DNA from 3 places in the Acetobacterium sp. KB-1 genome. Region 3 is predicted to be linked to each of the others. Evidence: riboswitches for the same ligand, from Rfam matches in the RefSeq annotation. Region 3 holds a riboswitch; each other region holds the start of a gene.
What was found. Region 3 has a riboswitch for cyclic di-GMP ahead of DOZ58_RS03090 (hypothetical protein). Riboswitches for the same ligand answer to the same signal wherever they lie in the genome.

Region 1 (5,318 bases), 320 kb from region 3:
CTATTTGTATTATTCAGTGCGATGCCAGTAAATTCAGCGTTTGCTGCCAGAGTTAGACCCCCAAGAAGACCGATTAGAATTACTCAACCGGTAGTGACAGAACCGGTAGTGACAGAACCGGTAGTGACAGAACCGGTAGTGACAGAACCGGTAGTCACAGAACCGGTAGTCACAGAACCGATAGTGACAGAACCAGAAGTTACAGAACCAACGACACCTGTCAGTCAGGAAGTCAGCGTCAAAGATTTTGGAGCGAAAGGGGATGGTATCAGCGATGATACCTTGGCCATTCAAAAAGCCATTAACGAGGCAAGCAGTAAAAATGTCACCTTGTTAATTCCGGCGGCAACCTATGTGGTTACGAGTCAATTGGAAATGAAGAACAATACAAAAATCAGCGGCTATGGTGCAACCTTGTACATGGCACCCCAGCAGTCAACAGTTGCCAATATTTTATGGTCAAATCCAGATTCGTATATTTCTAATGTAACGATCGAAGGATTGAAACTAGAATCTCAAAACACGATTGCAGGTGCCGAGTATTACGCAAACAGCATGATCAGCAACGTTCAGGGGATGTTTTTTCAGGGCATCAGTAACCTGACGATCAAAGATGTTTCGATGGATAGTATGTATGTAGGCTTAAAAATGGGACAATCTGGAAGCAACCGGAATCAGGGAGTTACTGTCAGCAACCTCAATATCGATAGAACTGGCATGCCTGTTCAGGTTTCTGGTACCAACGATTTAATCATGACAGATAGCATTCTGAATGCCAATTCTGGCGGAACGAAGTGGCTTCATGCAGCATACATCCGAGGCGATAACAGTAATTTCCTTTTTAACAATGTTGAATTTAATAATGCCCCTGGTGGCGGTATTGCAGTAGCTGGCAATGATAAATTCCCCACTGCACCCGATCATATTGTCTTTGAGAATTGTCGTATTAAAAACAGTGTTGTCGGTATGCACGTCAATACTGGTGCAAACAATGTGAGTATCTCAGGTTTAACCATCGAAGGAAGCAGTTTGGGGTTTAAGATAACGGATGCAAACAACCTGAATATCAAAGATGTAAACATTAGCGGTGCGATGCCATCAACTACTGATCTTGGTGCATTCATTATTAATAATAGTTATCAAGCAAATATAGAAAATGTTACAGTCGATGCCAATGGTATGGCAGGAGCCTTATTCTGGCTAATTGGTGAAGTAAAAGATACTAACGTTTCTGGAATGAATGTAACGAATGTGGATAAGATTCCCTTGATTAGTGCCAACAGCGCGTCTCAAACGACCAATGTTGTTGTAGAAAACTCCAGTTTTGAATATAACAATATCGATAAATACGGAATTGGTTTCAGAGGCGTTGGTTCACAAGCAGTGCTTCAAAACAATACCTTTGTAAATAACGGTGCTGAATATTCTTATCTGATCTACAATCCCGAAGGAACAGCTATTCAGGTATCTGACAATTCTTACAGCGGATTCCAAAGCTTGACTTCCAGCTCGGACTTTTCAGTAGCTACCAATAATTTCAACCTTCTGTCAGCAAAAGTTGACTAATCGATTTTAAAAATGGACATATCGTTTATCGTATTAATTCAATAAAGCAATTACTAAAAGCCTTGCTCTTTTGAACAAGGCTTTATTTTACAAATTAAAGTGGTCGAATATTAACAATTTTGTCCACGATAAAGGCAAACCAATTGAAAAGTTGGGACGCAAAACTAAGGGCCTTAACTCAAAGAGAAAGGTAGCCGGTTGCCGAAAGGAGCAAAAAAATGAGTTATAGTTTGGATCATCGCGCAAAGAAAATTTGTGTAAGTGTGGTGGTAATCCTATTGATGTTAAGTAGCGTTTTTTCTTCGAACGTTTTAGCAGCAACCATCGATACCGAAGCGACTGAATTACCTGGAGTCACCTATCAGACCCATATACAAAATGAAGGTTGGTCACAGGGCTGGATGAGTAGTGGTGAACTCTCCGGTTCAGAAGGAAAGGGATATCGCCTCGAGGGAATAAAAATAAATCTGACTGGAAGCGTCCCCTCAGGGTTAGAAATTGAATATCGGACACATGTGCAAAATAAGGGATGGGAGCAGGAATGGGCTACAAACGGAGAATTTTCAGGATCTGAAGGCGAAGGATTTCGGCTGGAAGGAATCCAGATTAGATTAACCGGTGAGAATGCAGCAAATTATTCTGTTAAATACCGAACCCATATTCAAAATGAAGGTTGGGTTCAAGGTTGGGTGTCAGACGGGGCACTCTCAGGCTCGGAAGGAAAAAGTCTGCGCTTAGAGGCAATTGAAATCATCATTGAAAAGCAGTCAGCTGGAGTAGCCAACGAACCCGCAGACCCAGTGGTTACAGACCCAGTGGTTACAGACCCAGTGGTCACAGACCCAGGAGTCACAGACCCAGGAGTCACAGACCCAGGAGTCACAGAACCAACCCCACCAGTGAGTCAGGAAGTCAACGTCAGAGATTTTGGTGCGAAAGGCGATGGTGTCAGTGATGATACATCAGCGATACAAAAAGCCATTAACGAGGCAAGTAGTAAAAATGTAACCTTAACAATGCCTGCTGCAACCTATATGGTTACGAGTCAACTGGAATTAAAGAATAATACAAAAATTAGCGGCTATGGCGCGACTTTATACATGGCGCCCCAGCAGTCAGCAGTTGCAAATATTCTATGGTCGAATCCCGCATCATATATTTCAAACGTAACCATTGAAGGATTGACACTAAAATCTCAAAACACGATCGCTGGAACCGATTATTATGCAAACAGCATGATCAGTAATGTGCAGGGGATGTTTTTTCAGGGGATCAGTAACCTGACGATCAAAGATGTCGCTATGGACAGTATGTATGTTGGCATAAAAATGGGGCAATCTGGAAGTACTCGAAATACTGGAATTACCATCAGCAATCTGAAAATTGATAAATCTGGCATGCCGATTCAAATTTCAGGAACCAATAACTTTACGATGACAGACAGTGTTTTGAATTCGAGCGAGGGCGGAACAAAATGGTTACATTCGGCATACATCCGCGGTGATAACAGTCATTTTTACTTTGGAAATGTCGAGTTTAACAATGCTTCTGGAGGAGGAATTGCGGTGGCTGGCAATGACAAATTCCCTACCGCTCCTGATCATATCGTTTTTGAGAACTGTCGTATTAAAAACAGTGTCGTCGGTATGCACATCAATACCGGTGCGAATAACGTTACCATCAGAGGATTAAGCATCGAAGGCAGTAGTCTGGGATTCAAAATTGTAAATGCAAATAACTTAAGCATAAACGATGTAAATATCAGCGGAGCCATACCATCGACCTCCGATATTGGAGCGTTCAGCATTGGTAACAGTTCGCAGTCAAATATTTCAAATGTTACTGTCGACTCAACCGGTATGGCAGGAGCACTATTCTGGTTAATCGGAGAAGTAAAGGATACAAATATTTCTGGCATGGACGTAACGAATGTGGATAAAATTCCTTTAATAAGTGCTAACAGCGCATCAAAAACGACCAACGTCGTTGTTGAAAATTCAAACTTTAAATACAAAAGCATTGATAAATATGGCATCGGATTCAGAGGCGTGGGATCGCAGGCAGTCCTTCGAAATAATACCTTTACGAACAGTGGTACGGCGTATTCTTATTTGATTTACAACCCGGAAGGAACGTCAATTCAAGTATCTGATAATTCGTATAGCGGATTTCAGCGGTTGAATGCCAGTTCTGATTTCTCGGTAGTTGCCAACAACTTTAACCTTTTGACAGCAAAAGTTGACTAGAGAACGATCGATCAAAATCATTTCACACAATCTCAAAAATAAAAGTTTTGAAAAGTCTTGTTTTAAACAGGGCTTTTTTTAAGTTATGATAAAACAATATAAAAATGGAAAACTATTTTATCGGAATGAATATTAATTAAAAAACTGGTAAGATGGGAGCAAAAAGGGTAAAATATAAATTATCTATCAAAAAAAACAAGTCGATAATAAAGGCGGTTGTAAAAATGAAGATACTAATTACTGGGGTAGCAGGCTTTATTGGTTTTCATTTGGCGAATTTAATGCTTAGACAGAATCATCAAATTGTAGGCGTTGATAATCTGAACGATTATTATGAACAATCGTTAAAGAAAGATCGATTAGCAATTTTGGAAGCACATAAACAATTTTTATTTTACAAGGCTGATTTAAAAGATAAGCCTTCAGTTGATAAGATTTTTGAAACACATCGTCCAGAGTATGTAATTAATTTGGCAGCCCAGGCGGGAGTTCGTTTTTCGATTAGCAATCCCTATGCCTATCTTGATTCAAATCTCATCGGATTTATGAATGTACTTGAAGCATGTCGCAATTACCCGGTTAGGCATCTAATATATGCTTCGTCAAGTTCTGTTTATGGTGGAAATAAAGTTGTGCCATTTTCTACGAACCATAATGTTGATCATCCGGTTTCCCTTTATTGTGAACTTTGCATCTAGGTTACACTAAGTCATAAAAAACTGTGTGAGAAAGTCTCAAAACCCCAGTAAAATCAAGGAAATTCACTTGCAAAACGTAGAAAAAAGTAGTATAATTTTAGTGTAACAGTTACACTAAAGGAGGCTGCTCATGTACTACGATTACACAGTCAAAATCCCTTTGGTTAGGGGCAAGATAATCACCAAGAAAAAGGGCGATTCAACTTATGTCCTTTTTCAATACGGCCAACAATACAATGTCGAAAAGAAATATGCCATACCCCAACGTACCATCATCGGAAAGATTCATTCAGATAATCATGATGTCATGTATCCGAACGAGAAATTTCAAGATTACTTTCCGGAGGTTACCCTTCCAGAAGAACTGCCGGATTCTTATCGAAGCTGCGCTTTGAAGATTGGTTCATATGCGGTAATCCAAAAGGTTCTCCAAGAATATAAGTTAGAGAATCTTCTGAATACATGGTTTCCAAAAGACTGTGGATTACTACTCGATCTAATGGCATATCTGATTGTTGATGAAGAAAATGCAGGCCAGTACTATCCTGATTTTGCATTTAACCACCCACTGTTTTCGGAGGGAATGAGGATATACAGCGATTCAAAAGTAAGCCGGTTCCTTAAATCAGTTACTCGGGAACAGATTATTGGCTTCCTAAATGACTGGAACAAAAAACGTGATCATAAACAATGCATTTACATTTCGTATGATTCAACAAACAAGAACTGCCAAGCCGGTGATATTGATCTTATAGAATACGGCAAAGCGAAGGATGAAAAAGGACTTCCAGTGTTTAATCTTGCATTA
Region 2 (9,037 bases), 1.8 Mb from region 3:
TTCGGAAGTTAGCCAGTGAGCCACGCGGACTGATTTTAATCACCGGTCCCACCGGTAGCGGAAAGTCAACCACGCTGGCTTCAATGATTGATTACATCAACATGAATCGGGCAGTGCATATTTTAACCATTGAAGATCCGGTGGAATACAAACATGAGCATAAGCATAGTATCGTTCATCAACGCGAAATTGGGGTCGATGCCAACTCTTTTGCACAAGCCCTGCGGTCTTCGTTGCGGGAGGACCCGGATGTGATTTTGGTGGGTGAAATGCGCGACTACGAAACCGTTTCTGCTGCCGTTACCGCCGCCGAAACGGGGCACCTGGTCTTGTCGACACTCCACACCATTGGGGCGGCCAATACCATTGATCGAATCATTGATGTCTTTCCTCCCCACAGTCAACAGCAGATTAGAACCCAGCTGTCCAGCATTTTAAAAGGGGTCGTTACCCAGCAACTGGTGCCCCTGGCCACTGGGGAAGGTCGGATGGCCGCCCTGGAGGTGCTAATTGGCACCGATGCGGTGCTTAATCTGATCCGCGAAAATAAAACCCATCAGCTGGCTTCGGTGATGCAAACTGGCGGCCGTGACGGTATGAAAACCCTGAATGCCGATTTGGCGATGCTGGTGAGAGACCAGAAAATCACCTACGAAGTCGGTCTGGAATGGGCCAGTGACAAGCAGGAGTTTAATCAGTATTTTGGGCGGTAGTTGGCTAAAACAATAACGTCAAATAGAATTTGTAGGGGCGGTTATCAACCGCCCGAATGCTGTCGATCGTTTTATCATAAATCCAAGGTTGGTATCGGCAGCGTTTAGATGCTACTTGTGAAAAAAAGGTTAAAGAAAATTGCTTTGCGGACGATATTGATGTTACAAAGCTCGAAATTAGCCAAGGGAAAATATCAATATTTGTAAATTCTTAACTTGACTTTTTTGAGATGCTCACCTATGATTAAAAAGAACTGTGAATAATAAGGGCAAATCAGAGGAAACTCTGGGACGCAAAGCTATAGGGTCTAAATCAGTGGATTGATAAAAATTCGACATGATACGACAGCCAGTTGCTGCATTTAATGCGGCTTTTTTTGTATAAAAAAACGTTTCACCGTCATCTTACCGGGTTATGAGAATTATTATTACTTAAGAGGGATAAGAGGGATTTATGGAGTGGATTAAAAAACAGCGTGATCAAAAAAAAGGGTTTACCCTGGTCGAAATTATTGTCGTCTTAGTGGTTCTGGCGATACTGGCCGCCTTTACCATACCGACGATGCTGGGATTTGTCGCAGATGCCAGAGGAAAAGCCTATATTGCTGAAGCCCGGGAGGTTTATGTCGCGGCACAAGCGGTAGCAACCGAATTTAGTGGAATCACTGATTTGACGGATTCGGAAAGTAATCAATGGTTTGGATTATCAAATTGTTTAGGTTCGACAAAGATATCGTATCGGAGTAAATATAAACCGGATCATTTTGACTATGACTCTCCCAGAGTTCAGGCGAGTTTGAAAATGTTTAGTTACCTTAGATCTGATCTTGAAATTTCAGATCTTGATTTGATGACTAAGCCTCAAGCCACACCGGAGAATCAGGAGGCAGCTTGGACAGTAACGGTTGGTGTTGACCCGGCAGATGGAAAAACCGGAAAAGTAAATAAAGTGGTATACCTAAAAAATGGCTATCGGGTAACCATTGAAAATAATAATACAAGCGTTGCAAAATGGTGATCATGAATTGGTGCATCGCTTTACATTCCGTGGTGTTTGCTTGAAAGCGTTGAGGAGAGTAATGAAAAATGGTAAAAAGAGCATAAAACTAAAAAAAGGATTTACCCTGGTCGAAATTATTGTGGTACTGGTGGTACTGGCTATCTTAGCAGCCTTTACCATTCCAACAATGCTGGGGTTTGTCGCGGATGCCAAGGGGAAAGCCTATATCGCTGAAGCCAGGGAAGTGTATGTGGCAGCACAGACAACGGCGACGGAAATCGTTGGGACCGGTGTAGGGTTGGATAAAACTAACAGTGGTAATAATCCGTATGATGATCTAAATTCATATTGGGTATCGCGATGTGAGACGACGGGTTCAAAAAGTTATCATAATGCGGCCAGCATGCAAATGAAAAAATACCTTGGTAATGATTTGAAAATTACTAATTTGGATTATCGTGGCAATTATGCACAGGACGATTCCTATTGGTATGTGATTATGGATTATGCGGTGGGGAATCCAGGTAAGGTAAAAGAGGTCTATTATGCCAAGAATGGATATGTTGTTTGGTTTAATGAGGAAAATGTGACGGTGAAAAAGCTGGAAGCTTCGGCTTCCCGACCGGCGGTACCTTGGAATAAATAATGAATAAATAAGCTTAAGTTGGCTAAGTAATAAAAAATTAACTGAGTATCTGTGGCAGGTGTTTGGGTTTTAAAAAAGATGTGACGGTATAGAATTTTTGTGGATAAATCTTGAACGGATTAAATAGCGGAAAGTTGTCACAAACTTGTAAAGTTTTAACTTGACTTTTAATAGGTGTTAACATAAGATTTAAGTGTAGACAGCATAAAATAAAGGCAAAACAGATGAAAATCTGAGACGCAAAGCTAAAGGGTCTAAGTCAATTGGAATAAGTATTGAAAATCCAATTTGATACGACAGCCAGTTGCCACACGACGAAAGTGTGGCTTTTTTTGACAAAAAAGCTAATCGTAATGATTAAGACAAAATAATGGACACCATGAGAAAGTGGGTCTGTTTTAGCAATAAATCCAGTTTATAAATCATCTCTAGGCGCAGATGATCATATAGAGCAAAGAAAGTAATAAAATAAAAAAATAAGGAGTGACGCAAAATGGAATTAATTAACAGAATTAAAAAAAACAGAAAAGGATTTACCCTGGTCGAAATTATTGTAGTATTGGTGATCCTGGCGATCTTGGCGGCGTTTACGATTCCGACGATGTTGGGATTTGTGAATGATGCACGGGGAAAAGCGATGATAGCAGAGGCAAGAACGGTCTATGTCGCCGCACAATCGACAGCGACTGAGTTTGGTGCCACGACAAGTCTTACTGATGGAGCACTTTCAACAGCATTAAGTTCAGCGGCTGTAGCAACAGAAAAAGCACTGGCTACGCCAGGAACAACAGCAGCTAATAAGGCAAGTGCACAGATGGCTAAGTATATTGGTACGGATATTTCGATAGGAACTACAGCAGGTCTGGCTACTTGGACGGTGGATGTAGGTGCTGGTAGTGCAGCAACGACAGAAACAGCACAGGTTACAGAAGTTGAATTCACAAAAGATGGTTATACCATTACAATCTCAGATGACAGTGCCACAGTGGTTAAAAACTAACATTTTATAAATTAAAACATTTGTAGCCCTATGCGCCATAGGGTACTCTCTCCCTATCCAAGGCGCAAACCCGTCATTGGGTTTGCCCGGGGATCGGGAGTTTTTTATTTAAACCAAGTTTAGCATTACCGAGATCGTGTTCAGGCGGTTATACATTATTGCACTGTAGAAATTGTAGTGCTGAAGCCACTGTTTTTTCGATAAGTAAAGAAGAATTTAACAATTAAACCCCAACAATTTAAGTCAATCCTGTAAAGTTTATGGTAGAATAATTTCGCTTGTCATTCTTAGAATAGAAATCATTTTGGGAGGTAACCCTTGCATCCAATCAAAGACTATGAATTAGCTTCCTCAAATAACGAACCGATTGGGTTTAGCCGAGGTTTTGTTCTGACGGTGGTGTTAATTCTCGTCGTGGTCATACTGATAATTTCAGGTCTGGTCACAGCCTTACGTCATACCACCAACGCCGCCAATGCCAAACTGGTCTATCTGGCAGCCCGGGCCAAAGCCATTGAATTTAAGGCTTTGGGTGATTACCACGTACCGGTTCAAACGGATCTCGTTGATCTGATTGGTCAGGAGATCAATCGTGAGGCCGAAATCCGGGTGGTTGATGATAATCGGGATGCTACCATTGATTATATTGTCTATAGCCGTGATGGTTGGGAAACCCGGTATTCGCCAGGTGAAACCATCAGTAGTAGAATAAAGACAAACGCTATCTTAAGTGATCGCTTTTCAGGAAAGGACTTAGACGCATATGCTTGTGCTGATTAACAGTATCCTCTATTTATATATCTTTGTTATCGGAATTGTTATCGGTAGCTTTCTTAACGTGGTTATCTACCGGGTACCCAAGGCGCTATCCTTTGCCAAGGGACGCTCGTTCTGCCCCCGTTGCAATGCTCAGATCAAGGGCTATCACAATATTCCGCTGTTTAGCTATTTCTGGCTACGGGGGAAATGCGTCGATTGCGGTGAGCCCATCGCCGTTCGCTATCCGTTAGTTGAACTCTTTACCGGGCTGATGGCAATCCTGATTTTTGCAGTTTATGGTCTATCCTTTCAGTGGCTGGTAGTATTCTCGGCAGGGGCCATTTTAATCTGTATTACCATGATTGACTTTGATACTATTGGATTGTCAACACTTTTTCAGACAACTTTTTTAAGGTCTGCTGTTTTGAATTCAATCGGCGTCATATAATCAAGAGACGAATGAATTCGGATGTGATTATACCAATGAATATAATCAAACAATTCCAGTTTTAGCTGTTCCAGGGAGTCAAACGTATTCGGATACACAAATTCAGTTTTAAAAACTTTAAAGGTAGCTTCAGCAACGGCATTGTCATACGGACAACCTTTTTGACTCAATGAACGTCTGATATTAAACGTATCGATGATCCCATCAATAATATTGTTTTTAAATTCATTTCCACGATCCGTATGGAAGATTGATATCTTATCCAGTCTGTATTTGACCGTTGCAAAAGCCTGATAAACAAGCATGGCATCTTTTTGCGCGCCTGCGCTGTAACCAATAATTTCGCGATTGTATAAATCCAGAAGAATACATACATAATTCCATTTTCCGGCAACACGAACATAGGTAAGATCACTGACAACTACTTCCAGCTGCTCTCTGTCATCAAACTGGCGATTAACTTCGTTTTGGATTTTATCATTGTTTACCGGTGTTTTATGAACTTTGAATTGAGCGATTGTATAGGTCGATACCAGGCCCAGTTCTTTCATTATTCGGCCAATCCGTCGGCGTGATACAATCTGTTTTTTCTTTTCCAGTTCTTTTTTGATTTTACGCGTGCCATAATTACGCCTGCTAGCCTTGAAAATGTCGGTAATATCCTGTTTCAGTTTTTTTTCATCTTCTGATTTTCGGGTTTTAGACTCATAATAATAGGTGCTTCGTGTTATTTTTAGGACTTTACACATTGCTGATACCGAGTATCTGTCTTGATTCGCTTGGATGACTTCTACTTTCGTCCTATGATCAGCGCTGCTTGCTTTAGGATGTCGTTTTCCATTTTTAATTGTTGGACTTCTTTGCGCAATTTGATTAACTCGTTTTCTTCATCACTGCGGTTGTCTTTTTCTTTAAATGATCCGGAGTTTTGATGCTGTTTCACCCAACGATCAAAGGCTGAAGCTGACAATTCATACTCCTTAATAATTTCATGTCTGGGTTTTCCGTTTAAATATAATTGGACGACCTGATTTTTAAATTCATCTGTAAAAATTCGGCGTTCTCTTCTGGTCATATTGGTTCTCCTTCATTTTATGGATTTAGTTTATATGACCTTAGTAAATCTGTCCAGTTAAGTATAGCCTATCCACTATGACCATTCCCAATGGTCTCGTGATTGCGCTGATGGCACCGGCTTTACTCAGCTTTTTCTTTTTCCCTCAGATCGGGCTCCTTTCCCGAGTGATTGGCATGGGAGTGATTAGTCTGCCGATGTTGGTCCTGGCTCTTTTTATCGCCGATGCCTTTGGCGGTGGGGATATTAAGCTGATGGGGGTCGCCGGATTTCTGTTGGGCTGGGAAAATACTTTGCTGGCAGCCTTTATTGGCCTGATCCTTGGGGGCGCGGTGGCAGTTATGCTGCTGGCCAGAAAAACAAAGGATAAGCATATGGCCTTTGGCCCTTATTTATGCATCGGAATCATGACAGCATTACTATTTGGTGATATAATAATACAGTGGTATTTTAACCTGTTCGGGTTATAATCGCTTAAGCTAAAGTCAAAAACGGAGGGCCTATGCCTGTTTATAAATACACTGCAAAAAACTTACAGTCTCAAATGGTAAAGGGCACCATGGAAGCCGCAAGTTCGGATTTGGTTCGACGAACGCTGCGGCAGAATAATGAATTTGCCTTAAAAATAACCGAAGTTTCGGAACATCATAAGGTTTATAAACTAAAACCAATGGAATTGTCGGATTTTTCCAGACAGATTTCCGGGATGTTGGCTTCAGGTATCACCATGATCCGGGCGATTAAGATTATGGAAGAACGTGATATTAAACCGCCGATCAAAAAAGTTTACAGTATCCTGTATCAGGAAATCCAACGGGGCAATACCCTGTCTTATGCCATGGAAGCAACCGGCGGCTCCTTTCCCGAGCTGCTGATCAATATGTATAAATCCGGGGAAGCCAGTGGTCAGATGGAGGGAACAGCCCGAAAGATGGCCGATCACTATGAGAAGGAACATAAGCTCCGGGGGAAAATTAAAAGTGCGATGACCTACCCGATCATTTTATTTTTTATCACGATCATGGTTGTGATTCTAATTTTTACCTTGATTTTACCCCAGTTTTTTACCCTCTTTGAAGGCATTGAATTGCCGGCGATTACGCAGTTAATGATTAATATCAGTAATTCGATGACCACCTATTGGTATATTTATCTTATCGGAACATTGATTTTAATTGTGTTGGGAAGCTTTCTGATAACAGTCCCCGGTGTCAAAAAAGCCTTGGATCAGTTTAAATTAAAAATCCCCCAGATCGGCAAGCTGATGAAGATTATTTACACTGCCCGTTTTGCCAGAACTCTAAGTTCACTATATTCCAGCGGTTTGGCGATGATCAACGCCCTGACCATCAGCGGGGATACCATCGGGAACACCTACTTGCAATCGCAGTTTCCTCATGCCATTGAGCAGGTACGCAATGGGGAGCCGCTTTCAGCGTCGATCCAAACCATTGAAGGGTTTGACGCCAAGCTGGTATCCACGATCTATATTGGCGAAGAATCCGGAAATCTGGATGATATGCTAGAATCAGTGGCGGACTCCTTTGACTATGAAGCGGAAATGGCGACCACCCGGCTGGTGACCTTTATTGAACCCATTATGATCATTATTATGGCTGTAATTGTCGGCGGTATCATGTTATCGGTGATGCTCCCAATTATGAGCTTGTATCAAAATATCGGATAGGAAGGCTTTATATGCAGACAGTTGTCTATTTTTCAAATGATGGTATCCAAGTCCTCCAGGGGACCATTAAGGGTGGACGTCTTAACATATCTAATTTTATACTATTGCCGGTGGAGACCGGAGCGCTGATCAATGGCGTCATTACCAATGAAGAAGCGGTAAGAGAGTCGATTGTTGCAGCACGAAAAGAGAATCCCAAACTGTTTAAAAATATGAAACTGGTCATCGACAGCAGTTTGATTGCCACAAAAACGGTGGCGGTTCCCAAACTCAAACCCAAAGAACTAGCCGCCCTGGCTGCCGCTGAATTTGATGATTCGGCCGGTAACTATGATGACCTGGTGGTGGATTATGCCCACATACCTGGAGTGACCGGTAATAATATCTTTGGTTGCGGCGTTGAAAAACGGGTGTTGGAGTCTTACATTACCTTGTTTGCCAGTTTGAAAATTCAGATCAAGAGCATCGATGTGGGGCTTAACACGCTGATTCAATATGTATCGGCAACCAAAGACTACAAGGGCATGACCTTTGCGCTTAATATTCTGGATGGGAAAAACCTGGTATCGCTGTTATTTGAAAACGGCATTTATATTTTTTCCAATCGCTCCCGGTTGCTTGCTGAACGAGGGACTGATGCTTTTGCCGATGAACTCTTTGGCAAGCTGTCATCGCTGATCCAGTTTAACAAATCACAGAAATCCGAACATACCCTGAATATGAGCCTTTATGCCGGGTTGGATGAGTATGAACTAAGCGGCCTTCGGGCACTTAATTTTGATCCGGATCTCAATCTTTTTAATATACCTCAGACCCCCAATATAAAAAATGGCTTTGTGATGGATGAGTCCTTCGATTTTGGGCGCTTTATTTATCCCATTGCCGGTTTTTTTGCCGGAACAAAACCGATCAATCTTTTTATCGCCTTTAAAAAGAGCAGTGTGGTTAAAAAAGAACTGCCTTTTGAATATAAGGCGTTAATTCTTCCTGCTGCTATGATCCTGATCTGCTTAATTGTTTTTGGGGTCTTTTTTGGACTTAAATACCGTGCTCAGAAAGAGCTGGAAGAAATAAATGCTTATATCAGTGATACCAACAACCAGGCCGAATATTTGCAGGCCAAAGCATTAACCGATGAGGTCAGTGGATTACAGACAGAAGTTTCACGAATTGAAGCCATTAATGCCGCGATTAGCAGCAATCCTGATTTAGTATCGGTGATGATGAACAGCATTGCGACACAGGGGAATAATGTGATCGATCTTAATTCTCTGGATTATGATGGAACCACTGGAGCGCTCCAGATTATTGCGATCGCCGACAACGAAAAGGAAGCGGCACGCTATATTGAACGGTTAAAAAGCACCGGGTACTTTACCCAGGTGGAATACACCGGTTATGCTGAGATCTCGACACAAACAAGCACCACGACAACAACGACGTCAACAACCAAGGGATACGGATTTGCCGCCGTTGCCTATCTGAAAGCAGGTAATAGCCAATGAAAAAACTGACCAAAAGAGAAAAATTGCTAATTTATACTTTAGGTTGTTTTCTGATTGGATTTTTCGGTATCTATTTTGTAATTTTGCCAAGTTTTAGCAGTTTTCAGGTGGTTAACGACCAGGTTTCTGAGGCCCAGTTCACAAAAGAATCGATGGAAATGGCAATTGATGCCATTCCGTCCACGATGCAAACCCGGGATGATG
Region 3 (9,037 bases):
CAAAGAGACCACAGCAGCAAAGCAAAGTTGAATCACAGTCAGGGCAATGGGGTCATGCTGTTTTGAGTAAATGCCCACCACCACAATGTGACAGGCAAATAAAAAGGCACATAGCAACGTCAAAACATCCCCGGGATTAAAAGAAAAACCAACAGAAAAATCCATCGTCAGCAGGGCCAGACCTATCAGCATCGTAAAGGCTGCCACAAAATTGTAGTAATCAGGCCGTTGTTTTTTTACCGCCCAATAAATAAAGGGGACCATGATGACATTGGTGGCCGTCAGAAAAGCTTGCTTACCGGCGAGCATATATTGTAGTCCAATCATCTGGGCGGCAAAGGCGGTGAACAGAAAGAAGCCTATCATACAACCGGCCTTAATGGTTTCTTTAGAGATTTTTCTCAAATTTTTTCGAAAGATAAATCCGGATAGAAGGGCCGCTACCGTAAACCTGACCGCCATTAGCATTATCGGTGACATTGAACCAAGGGCGTTTTTCGAAGCGACAAAACCACTGCCCCAAACAAATGCCACGGCCACAAGACTAAGATCAGCGAAAAGAGATTTTTTTTTAGTTTTTTCCATGGTGACTTCCTTTCTCAGGTACTTTATTAATTATAACTAAAAAGATAGCGCTTGGCAAAAAAATTTGGTTTCCCTGATTAAAATGAGTTATAATAGAGAAAAGTTTAAAATTACATAAGGAAGAAAAAATGAAACTTATACTGGTAAGACATGTAGAAACATATGGAAACGTGGAGCATCGCCTCAACGGCCACACCGAATCAGACTATACTCCTCGGGGCGAGGCGATGAAGGTATTGTTGGTAGAAGAACTGATCGCCCTGAATGAGAAACTGTCATTTGACAAAATTTATGCTAGTCCAACCTCACGGGCTTTGAAAATTGCTCAGGCAGTAGGTCAATCCACGGGTAAGGAGATTCAGGTGGATCATCGTCTCCGGGAGTTCAACTTTGGCATTTTCGAAGGCAAAACTCGGGATGAGTGCATTGAAATCTTCCAGACCGAATGGGATCAATGGATGTCGAGTTATATAGATTATGCTGTCCCTGAGGGTCAGAGCCAGCGGGAATATCATGATCTTTGCGCTGAATTTTTAGCAGAATTGAATGAAGGCGAAACAGTTTTAATGGTTGCCCATGGTGGAACCATTCACGGGATGCTCACCAATATGCTAAATTTACCGCTTGACTGTAAATGGCATTTTGACATTAAATTAGGAAGTATTACGATAATTGACTTTAACCATGGTTTCGGTATGCTCTCTCACATGACAACCCCACCTTATGATGAGTTGATCCCTGACCAGACGCCATTGACAGATGCTAAAAAATCTGCCATGCGATCAGCTGCAAGAGAAGAAGCGAAAGCGAAAGCGGCCACTAAAAAGAAATGAAACCGGAGAGGAAATAATATGCTCGTAGTCGCTTATGATAATCGCAGTGAGTTTGAAATTACAGACATCATCCTGGAAGAAATTGAAGACGCTATGATGCGGACACTCCTTGATCAAGAAATTGGAGTAGAGTGCGAAGTGAGTTTTTCATTTGTCAATACCACCGAAATAAAGGATCTAAACAGAGACTATCGGGGCAAAGATACGATTACCGATGTGCTGTCCTTTCCCATGCATGAGGATTTCATCCTTCATCGCGAAGCAATCATTAAGGATAATCCTTTTCTGCCTTTGCTGCTTGGAGATATTGTCATCTGTATCCAGCAGGCCGAAGCTCAAGCCAAGGAGTACGGAAACAGCCTAACCCGGGAGCTTTCTTATTTATCGGTGCATAGTGTTCTACACCTGTTGGGCTATGACCATATGGAGGAGGACGAAAAATCCGAAATGAGACGCATCGAAAAGGAAATTATGGGTGACGACTAGATTACCCGTCCAACCTGAAACGTGTCGTCGTGTTTTATCCAAACAGTAAAAATCAGGAGGTGGGAGAGATTAGAAGAAAGTTAAAAAAGAGTTTTTCTTTTGCCGTTGAAGGTATTCTCTATACCCTTAAAACCCAGCCCAACATGCGGATTCACTTTGGTGTTGGATTTATCACCATTGCCTTTGGTTTTGTTTTTCAAATTGAAAGCTATGAATGGCTGTCATTAGTGATTATGATTGGATTTGTTTTTATCCTGGAGATCATCAATACAGCTATCGAAACCCTGGTGGATCTTTATACTGAGGAATACCATCATCTGGCCAAAGTTGCCAAGGATACAGCTGCAGGGGCTGTTATGGTGGCCGCAATTATGTCGGTTTGTGTGGGGCTGATTATCTTTTTACCAAAAATTATCAATTGGTTTTTTTAGCCAAAGAAAGAATGTGAACAATGAACGAAAACTTTAAATCCGGATTTATCAGCATCGTCGGTCGCCCAAATGTGGGGAAATCGACCTTGCTTAATAATATAATGGGAGAAAAGCTGGTGATTACCTCAGCTAAACCACAAACGACCCGAAATGCTATCCGTTGCATTTATACCGATGAACAGGCCCAGATGGTTTTTATTGATACCCCGGGGATGCACCGACCCAAAAACCGGTTAGGTGACTACATGCAAAAAGCCGCGGAAAATACTGTATCCGATGTGGATGTGGTTTTATATCTGGTCGAGCCGGAAACAAAAATCGGACCTGGGGATCAGTATATTCTGGAAAAACTAAAAGCCAGTAAGACACCGGTTATCTTAGTGATCAATAAAATTGATCTACTTCCCAAAGAGGATGTTTTAATCACCATTGCGGCTTATCAAAAATATGATTTTCTCAACGCAATCATTCCCATTTCCGCGGTTTCGGGAGATGGGGTTAAAGAGCTTTTGAAACTTATTACTGGACTGCTTAGTCCGGGTCCGATGTTTTTCCCGGCCGATATGATCATTGACCAATCAGAGCGTTGGATTGTTCAGGAATTGATCCGCGAAAAACTTCTGAACCTTTTAAATGATGAGGTTCCCCACGGCATTGCGGTGGAAGTTACCACCATGAAACCCCGTAAGGGAAAGGATACCATTGACATTGAAGCCACCATTTTCTGTGAGCGAAAAACTCACAAGGGCATCCTGATCGGCAAAGGTGGCTCCATGCTGACCAAAATTGGTACTCAAGCCCGGAAAGATATTGAGTTTTTTCTGAAATCGCAGATCAATCTACAGTTATGGGTAAAGGTGCGATCCGATTGGCGGGATAAGAATTTTGATTTGAAAGATTTAGGCTATTTTGAATAAATCCTCTAGTTGGGAGAATTATGGCTCTGATTAAAACAAAAGGACTGGTCATTAAAGAACAGCCCTATAAAGAACAGGATAAAATTCTGACCATCTTCACCGAAGATGATGGTAAGATTCAATGTATTGCCCGTGGTGTCCGACGTCAGAAAAGTGGCCTTCTGGCCAGCACCCAGATCTTTGCCTATAGTGAATTTGTTTATTATCCCGGTAAGAATTTTGGCATCATCAATCAGTCCAATTTAATTGAGGCCTTTTATCCATTGCGGAATGATCTGACTAAAATGGCCTTGGCTTCTTATTTACTGGATCTGATGTATAATGCCTATGAATTTTTTCAGAAAAGCCCGGAAATTTTAAAACTACTCCTTCACGTATTGTTTTATATATCAGCTGGAACAGCAAAAAACGACCTGGTTCTGGTGGGCGCCTTTCAAATGAAACTAGTTAGTTATTTAGGCTACCGCCCAGGTCTAAAAACATGTATGATGTGTCAGAATGATCAAGATTTAAGCCTCTTCAGCATTGAAAACAATGGGGTCATTTGCAGTGACTGTCAGGAACCAACCGAGGGATACCTCTATAAGCTGAGCCCCACGATGTTAAAACTACTCCGGGATTTTTTAGGACAGCCGATCAAACAGCTAAAAGATCGGGAAGTAAGCACCGTCGAGGTGATAAAAATAAATGATCTGTTGGATCATTATATCGGTTACTGCATTGGAAAATCTTCCAAAGCTTATGCCTTTTATAAAACCATGCTCACCCCTCTGAATTAAAAAAATACGTTAACAAATTAAAAAGATTGGAGATAAATATGAAAATTGCAATGACTATGAATGGAAAAGAACTGGAGTCATCGGTTGCTTCTGAATTTGATACCAGCCAGTATTTATTGGTGGTCCGACGGTCAGAGACTGCGATCGAGTCAATTGAAAAAATTGAGGATTTAACAGCAGAGCAGCTGGCTCAAAGAATCATTGATTTGAACTGTGAAGGAATTATCACTGGTAACTTCAAAAGTCAATCGGCCTTTGATCTTTTGGCTGACGCTTGCTTGACCCGGTTTCTTGGAGCCGGTCATTCCGGTTGGGAAGTCCTGGAATTGATGAAGAAACGGACCTTGCCGTTGCTTAGAAATTTCGAAGGTACCGAAGGATGTGCCGGTGAGCACCACTAAATGTTTAGCGTAGAAATGTTATGACAAGGGATTCTGGAGCCTGAAAAGTGTCTAAATGCAACGGAAGAAGGATGACGATATGGACAGATATCTCACTACGATCCAGAGGTTGTAGAGAGCTTAGCTGAAATATTAAAAAAAGTGATACAGAAAGTGATATAGGAATAAATTAAGTTATAAGGAGACTATTATGGGAAATTACAAAATGGCACATACGATGATTCGGGTATTGGATTTGGAACGATCTTTAGCGTTTTACAAAGAAGCACTAGGATTTGAGGAAGTGAAGCGACGGGACGAACCAACTTATGAATTCACCTTGGTGTTTTTAGGGGATGGCCGTTCTAACAGCCATCAGTTGGAACTGACCTTTAACTATGGGCAAGCACTCCCTTATGATTTGGGGACGGCCTATGGTCATTTAGCGGTGCTCGTTGATGATCTTGAGGCGTCTTTTGCAACTCACGAAGCAAAGGGCTATAAGCCAACACCGCTAAAAGGACTGAGTGGCGATGGGAAACCCCGTTATTATTTTATAACTGATCCGGATGGTTATAAAATTGAGATTATTCGGAATTAAATAATCATTGTGGGAGCTGATTGAAGATACGCTCTATTACTATATTTTTGATTATGAATTAATTAAGAAATATTGTATTCAGAAATGCTTAAGTCCCAAAGAAGCTGTCGTAATCAATAAAGAAGAAAAATCACTTAAACCTATTGCCTAAAATAAGTCAAAATGTCTAAGAAATTCTTACGCGGCTACTGTTAAACGTATGATCGAAGATCCCTTGAGAAGGCATTGATAATATTTTGTCGCGCATTTTTTATATTTGCTGAAAAGTTTAATTTTTTCGTTCGCATTACAATAGACTTTCCAGTAACCGCAATGTTTACAGTTTTTTCCTTCGTTTTGGATAAAGCCTTCTACATCTTCAAAAGGATAGCTCAAGAACAAGCCAATTTCATGGGGGAAATCTGCTGAGTCGTGAATGCGTTCTGATAAAAATGCCAAACACGATTCAAGATCCCCTGTTGGATAGCCAATTTTGTTTAAAAAACGTTCGACTTTGGGACATGAGAGGTCACGGTTAAGTCTATTTTTACGGTAGACGTACAGAAGAACACGATTTCGATTGGTTTTTAATCGTTCAAAATAAACTCCACGAGCATTCAAAGTATTGTTCCAATTGGTGATTTGATTAATCAACTGATCGTGATCATCGAAAGAATAGCTAAATAAATTCCCAGTTTTGATTCCAGCTAGAGTTGGAGAGCAGTGTCGGATAATTTCTTCCTCAAAAGTACTCATTGTTACACTCCGCGGGATATCGTTTTTAAATGGCACTTGTCCCGTTTTTCGCACACAGAACAGTGCTCATCTAAAATGCTACGTAATGCAGATAAGCTACTTGTATGCGATCGAGCGAGCGGCAAGTTAAGTCTTTTCGCTTCAAAGGTCGCACAGTTAACCATTTTATGAGAGACGGTTCCAGTAAATAATACGATTAGATCAGGAACTCCGATTTTCTTTTTCAGGGCACCCTGCATTTGAGTGAATACCTTGGCACGGCAGTTATACTCTTTACATAGGTCTTTATATTGATAAATCATACGATCATTTCCGCCAATGATAACAATGCTCATAAGATAACCTCCAGTTTAAATATATGTTAGATGTTGCTAACATAATCAAAATGTAACACAGTCTGCTTTCTGTGTCAAATACTTAATTATTTATTAAGTATTTTTTAGAGGGAATACAACAAGGCGAACAAATGTATTTATGTAAAAATTATAACTATAAAATCATCTCTGAGGTTAGCGTGTTTTTTTTTTCGATGGCTTAAGTATTTGCAGCATTAAAAATTAACATTTCTAAAGAATGGCAATAATATTAGATTATCATAATAAAAGATAATATTGATAACTATATAACAATTAGATGCAACATAATTTAAGGATAATCGAATGAATGTTGAGAAACATCGACGAACATAATGAATTCGTATCTTTATGTTTAGTATGACAAATAAAAAATAATGTGCAAAATATTACTCTTTAATATGCTCGGTATTTAAAATATAGCAAATAATTCTCTTGACATATCAAATACAATGAACTATCATGATCTCAATAGAATATTTAGCAAACTTATCGAAAGGTAAGGACGCAAAGCTTTAGGGTCTAAGTAATTTTTTATATGACAGCCAGTTGCAAGATAACATCATTATATGGTGTATTTAGTGCAACGTGTCAGAGCGTTGTTTTTTTATTCTAGTTTTCTCCTGTTGGACAATTTAATATTCGGCAAACTTACCGAAAGGTGAGGACGCAAAGCTATAGGGTCTAAATAATTTTTTATATGACAGCCAGTTGCAGATTTTAGGTGTATTTAATTCGCCTTTAGTGCAACGCGTAAATCGTTGCTTTTTTATTACCAAAAATTACTGGAGGTGAGCTGATGAACCAATTTGCAATAACTGTACTGGTTTTATTAACCGGAGCTGTCGTTGGCGCTTTGATGGAAAAATCTTCTGTATACTTGATCAAGCAAAGAGTTAATATTCTGAAGCACCCTCAATTTTCAGGCAGTGTTTCAAAAACAATCTTTTGGGCGATAATGAATGCATTTGTTTGGTTAGTCTTTGTAAAACTGAATGGACTTGAAGCAAAAACACTGGAATATATGATGCTCTTTTCAATCTGTATCATTCTTTCGGTAGTAGACATCAGCATAAAAAAAATCCCCAACGAACTGGTATTAATGACCATCTTCGTCGGTGGAGCCTTTGTCATAACAAGGTAACCCATTACAAGTATCGGGATGAATATTTTTGGTTTAGTGATTGGTTTTATTATTTTCTTCTTACCAGCAATGATCGGAAAGGGTGCTGGTTGGGGAGACGTAAAATATGCAGCGGCAGTTGGTTTTTGTTTAGGGGTATATGGCATTATATCGGCAATTATGATTATGACATTCTTTTTGATGATCTACACAATTTATCTGATTATCAGAAGAAAAGGTAATTTAAAATCAAAGGTTGCCTTGGGACCGTTTATGGCATCCGGTTTTGTCTCAGTTTTAGTTATAAATCTTATAAATGCAAACGATCATCTATTTGAATTTGGAATGTTATTTTAAGGATTGAAAATAAATGTTAACGATTACGAAATTTAATCAACAATTATTAAGGGAGAAAAAAGAAATGAAAAATGCATTGTCAAGGATAATTAGAACAGAGGACGGACAGGGGCTGGTTGAATATGGACTAATCATAACGGGGATCGCACTAGCTGCTATTGCTGCCATCTGGTTATTAGGACCACAAATCGGCCAAATGTTTACTGACATCGGCACTCAATTAGCAGCATGACAGAACTTATTAGTTAGACTAATAAATAATATATTAAAAGGAGAAAATAAAATGAAAAGCGTATTTGTACGAATGATGAAAGAAGAAGATGGACAGGGTTTGGTTGAATATGGATTAATCATTGCCGGGATCGCATTAGCCGCAATTGCCGCAATTTGGTTGTTAGGACCACAGATTGGTCAATTCTTTACGGATATTGGAACTCAGTTGGCACTTTAGAAAAAGCAATAGTGCACACAACTGACAAAACGAACACAAAAAAATTAAAAGGAGAACTAAAATGAAAAATTTGTTTACAAACATGATGAGGGAAGAAGATGGACAGGGTTTGGTTGAATATGGATTAATCATTGCCGGGATCGCCTTGGCAGCCATTGCTGCTATCTGGTTATTAGGACCACAAATTGGCCAATTCTTTACGGATATTGGAACCCAATTAGCATTATAAAATCTATTGGTAGTTATTGCGTTTGCGGTGAAGAAACTAGTGGCATATTGGCAACGTCAGAGTAGAGATTTCTGTCAGACGTAATCAATATGCCTTTTTTAATGAATTCAACAATTGACATAGGTTGGGTTCAAAAGGACTTAATAATAAGATCATTTTTATAAATGATCGGGGAGGGAAAATGTTTGCAAACATAATCAAAAAAATAAAAAAAGAAGACGGACAGGCCATTGTTGAGCTTGCATTAACCTTGCCAATTTTGATTATGATTTTGTGTGGAATCATCGATTTTGGTTGGTTGTTTATGAACCAGAATAGTATTGATTATGCCTCCCGAGAGGGTGCACGCTATGCGATCGTTAATTCAACCAGTAAAACAGCAATTGAAGAGCATATCCGGACGATTGCTCCGGAGAACATTGCCAGTACAGTTGATATCGACATTACTTTTACGAATGTCTCAAACCCTCGTCTTGGAGATGTGGTAATTGAGATTAGCGATGATATTGCTATTCTAACACCAATTGTCGGTGTTTTCGTCCAGGGTGAAACCATGAATCTTTCTTCATCCTGTACCATGAAGGTAGAGTAAATGAAAAAATTAATCGAAGTTTTCAATAAATACCGACCTTTTAAAAGGATAGAAAATGAAGAACATGGCGACGCATTGATTATTGTAGCCGTATCGATGGTTTTTATATTTGGAATATTGGCATTGGTGATCGATCTGGGATTGGCCTATTTAAGCACCGGGGAACAGCAAAAAGCGGCCGATGC

Region 1: another riboswitch for cyclic di-GMP. It lies ahead of DOZ58_RS01555 (glycosyl hydrolase family 28-related protein); the one in region 3 lies ahead of DOZ58_RS03090 (hypothetical protein).
Region 2: another riboswitch for cyclic di-GMP. It lies ahead of DOZ58_RS11250 (type II secretion system protein); the one in region 3 lies ahead of DOZ58_RS03090 (hypothetical protein).

Annotation. Positions count from the first base shown of each region.
Region 1 is NZ_CP030040.1:327,846-333,163, forward strand. It holds gene DOZ58_RS01550 (glycosyl hydrolase family 28-related protein) at 1-1,566, shown strand, start outside; cyclic di-GMP riboswitch class I at 1,690-1,772, shown strand; gene DOZ58_RS01555 (glycosyl hydrolase family 28-related protein) at 1,785-3,812, shown strand; gene DOZ58_RS01560 (GDP-mannose 4,6-dehydratase) at 4,037-4,510, shown strand; gene DOZ58_RS01565 (transposase) at 4,641-5,318, shown strand, end outside.
Region 2 is NZ_CP030040.1:2,416,172-2,425,208, reverse strand. It holds gene DOZ58_RS11265 (type IV pilus twitching motility protein PilT) at 1-713, shown strand, start outside; cyclic di-GMP riboswitch class I at 972-1,074, shown strand; gene DOZ58_RS11260 (prepilin-type N-terminal cleavage/methylation domain-containing protein) at 1,168-1,731, shown strand; gene DOZ58_RS11255 (prepilin-type N-terminal cleavage/methylation domain-containing protein) at 1,793-2,359, shown strand; cyclic di-GMP riboswitch class I at 2,564-2,671, shown strand; gene DOZ58_RS11250 (type II secretion system protein) at 2,853-3,359, shown strand; gene DOZ58_RS11245 (hypothetical protein) at 3,678-4,139, shown strand; gene DOZ58_RS11240 (A24 family peptidase) at 4,129-4,566, shown strand; one part of gene DOZ58_RS11235 (IS3 family transposase) at 4,515-5,392, opposite strand; one part of gene DOZ58_RS11235 (IS3 family transposase) at 5,392-5,641, opposite strand; gene DOZ58_RS11230 (A24 family peptidase) at 5,719-6,111, shown strand; gene DOZ58_RS11225 (type II secretion system F family protein) at 6,144-7,328, shown strand; gene DOZ58_RS11220 (hypothetical protein) at 7,340-8,833, shown strand; gene DOZ58_RS11215 (hypothetical protein) at 8,830-9,037, shown strand, end outside.
Region 3 is NZ_CP030040.1:650,464-659,500, reverse strand. It holds gene DOZ58_RS03140 (DMT family transporter) at 1-585, opposite strand, end outside; gene DOZ58_RS03135 (histidine phosphatase family protein) at 714-1,418, shown strand; gene ybeY (rRNA maturation RNase YbeY) at 1,437-1,904, shown strand; gene DOZ58_RS03125 (diacylglycerol kinase family protein) at 1,964-2,335, shown strand; gene era (GTPase Era) at 2,356-3,252, shown strand; gene recO (DNA repair protein RecO) at 3,273-4,031, shown strand; gene DOZ58_RS03110 (NifB/NifX family molybdenum-iron cluster-binding protein) at 4,070-4,432, shown strand; gene DOZ58_RS03105 (VOC family protein) at 4,623-5,012, shown strand; gene DOZ58_RS03100 (DUF3793 family protein) at 5,190-5,747, opposite strand; gene DOZ58_RS03095 (DUF2325 domain-containing protein) at 5,750-6,082, opposite strand; cyclic di-GMP riboswitch class I at 6,573-6,657, shown strand; cyclic di-GMP riboswitch class I at 6,735-6,819, shown strand; gene DOZ58_RS03090 (hypothetical protein) at 6,900-7,244, shown strand; gene DOZ58_RS03085 (hypothetical protein) at 7,263-7,580, shown strand; gene DOZ58_RS03080 (Flp family type IVb pilin) at 7,594-7,812, shown strand; gene DOZ58_RS03075 (Flp family type IVb pilin) at 7,864-8,031, shown strand; gene DOZ58_RS03070 (Flp family type IVb pilin) at 8,093-8,260, shown strand; gene DOZ58_RS03065 (TadE/TadG family type IV pilus assembly protein) at 8,442-8,852, shown strand; gene DOZ58_RS03060 (Tad domain-containing protein) at 8,853-9,037, shown strand, end outside.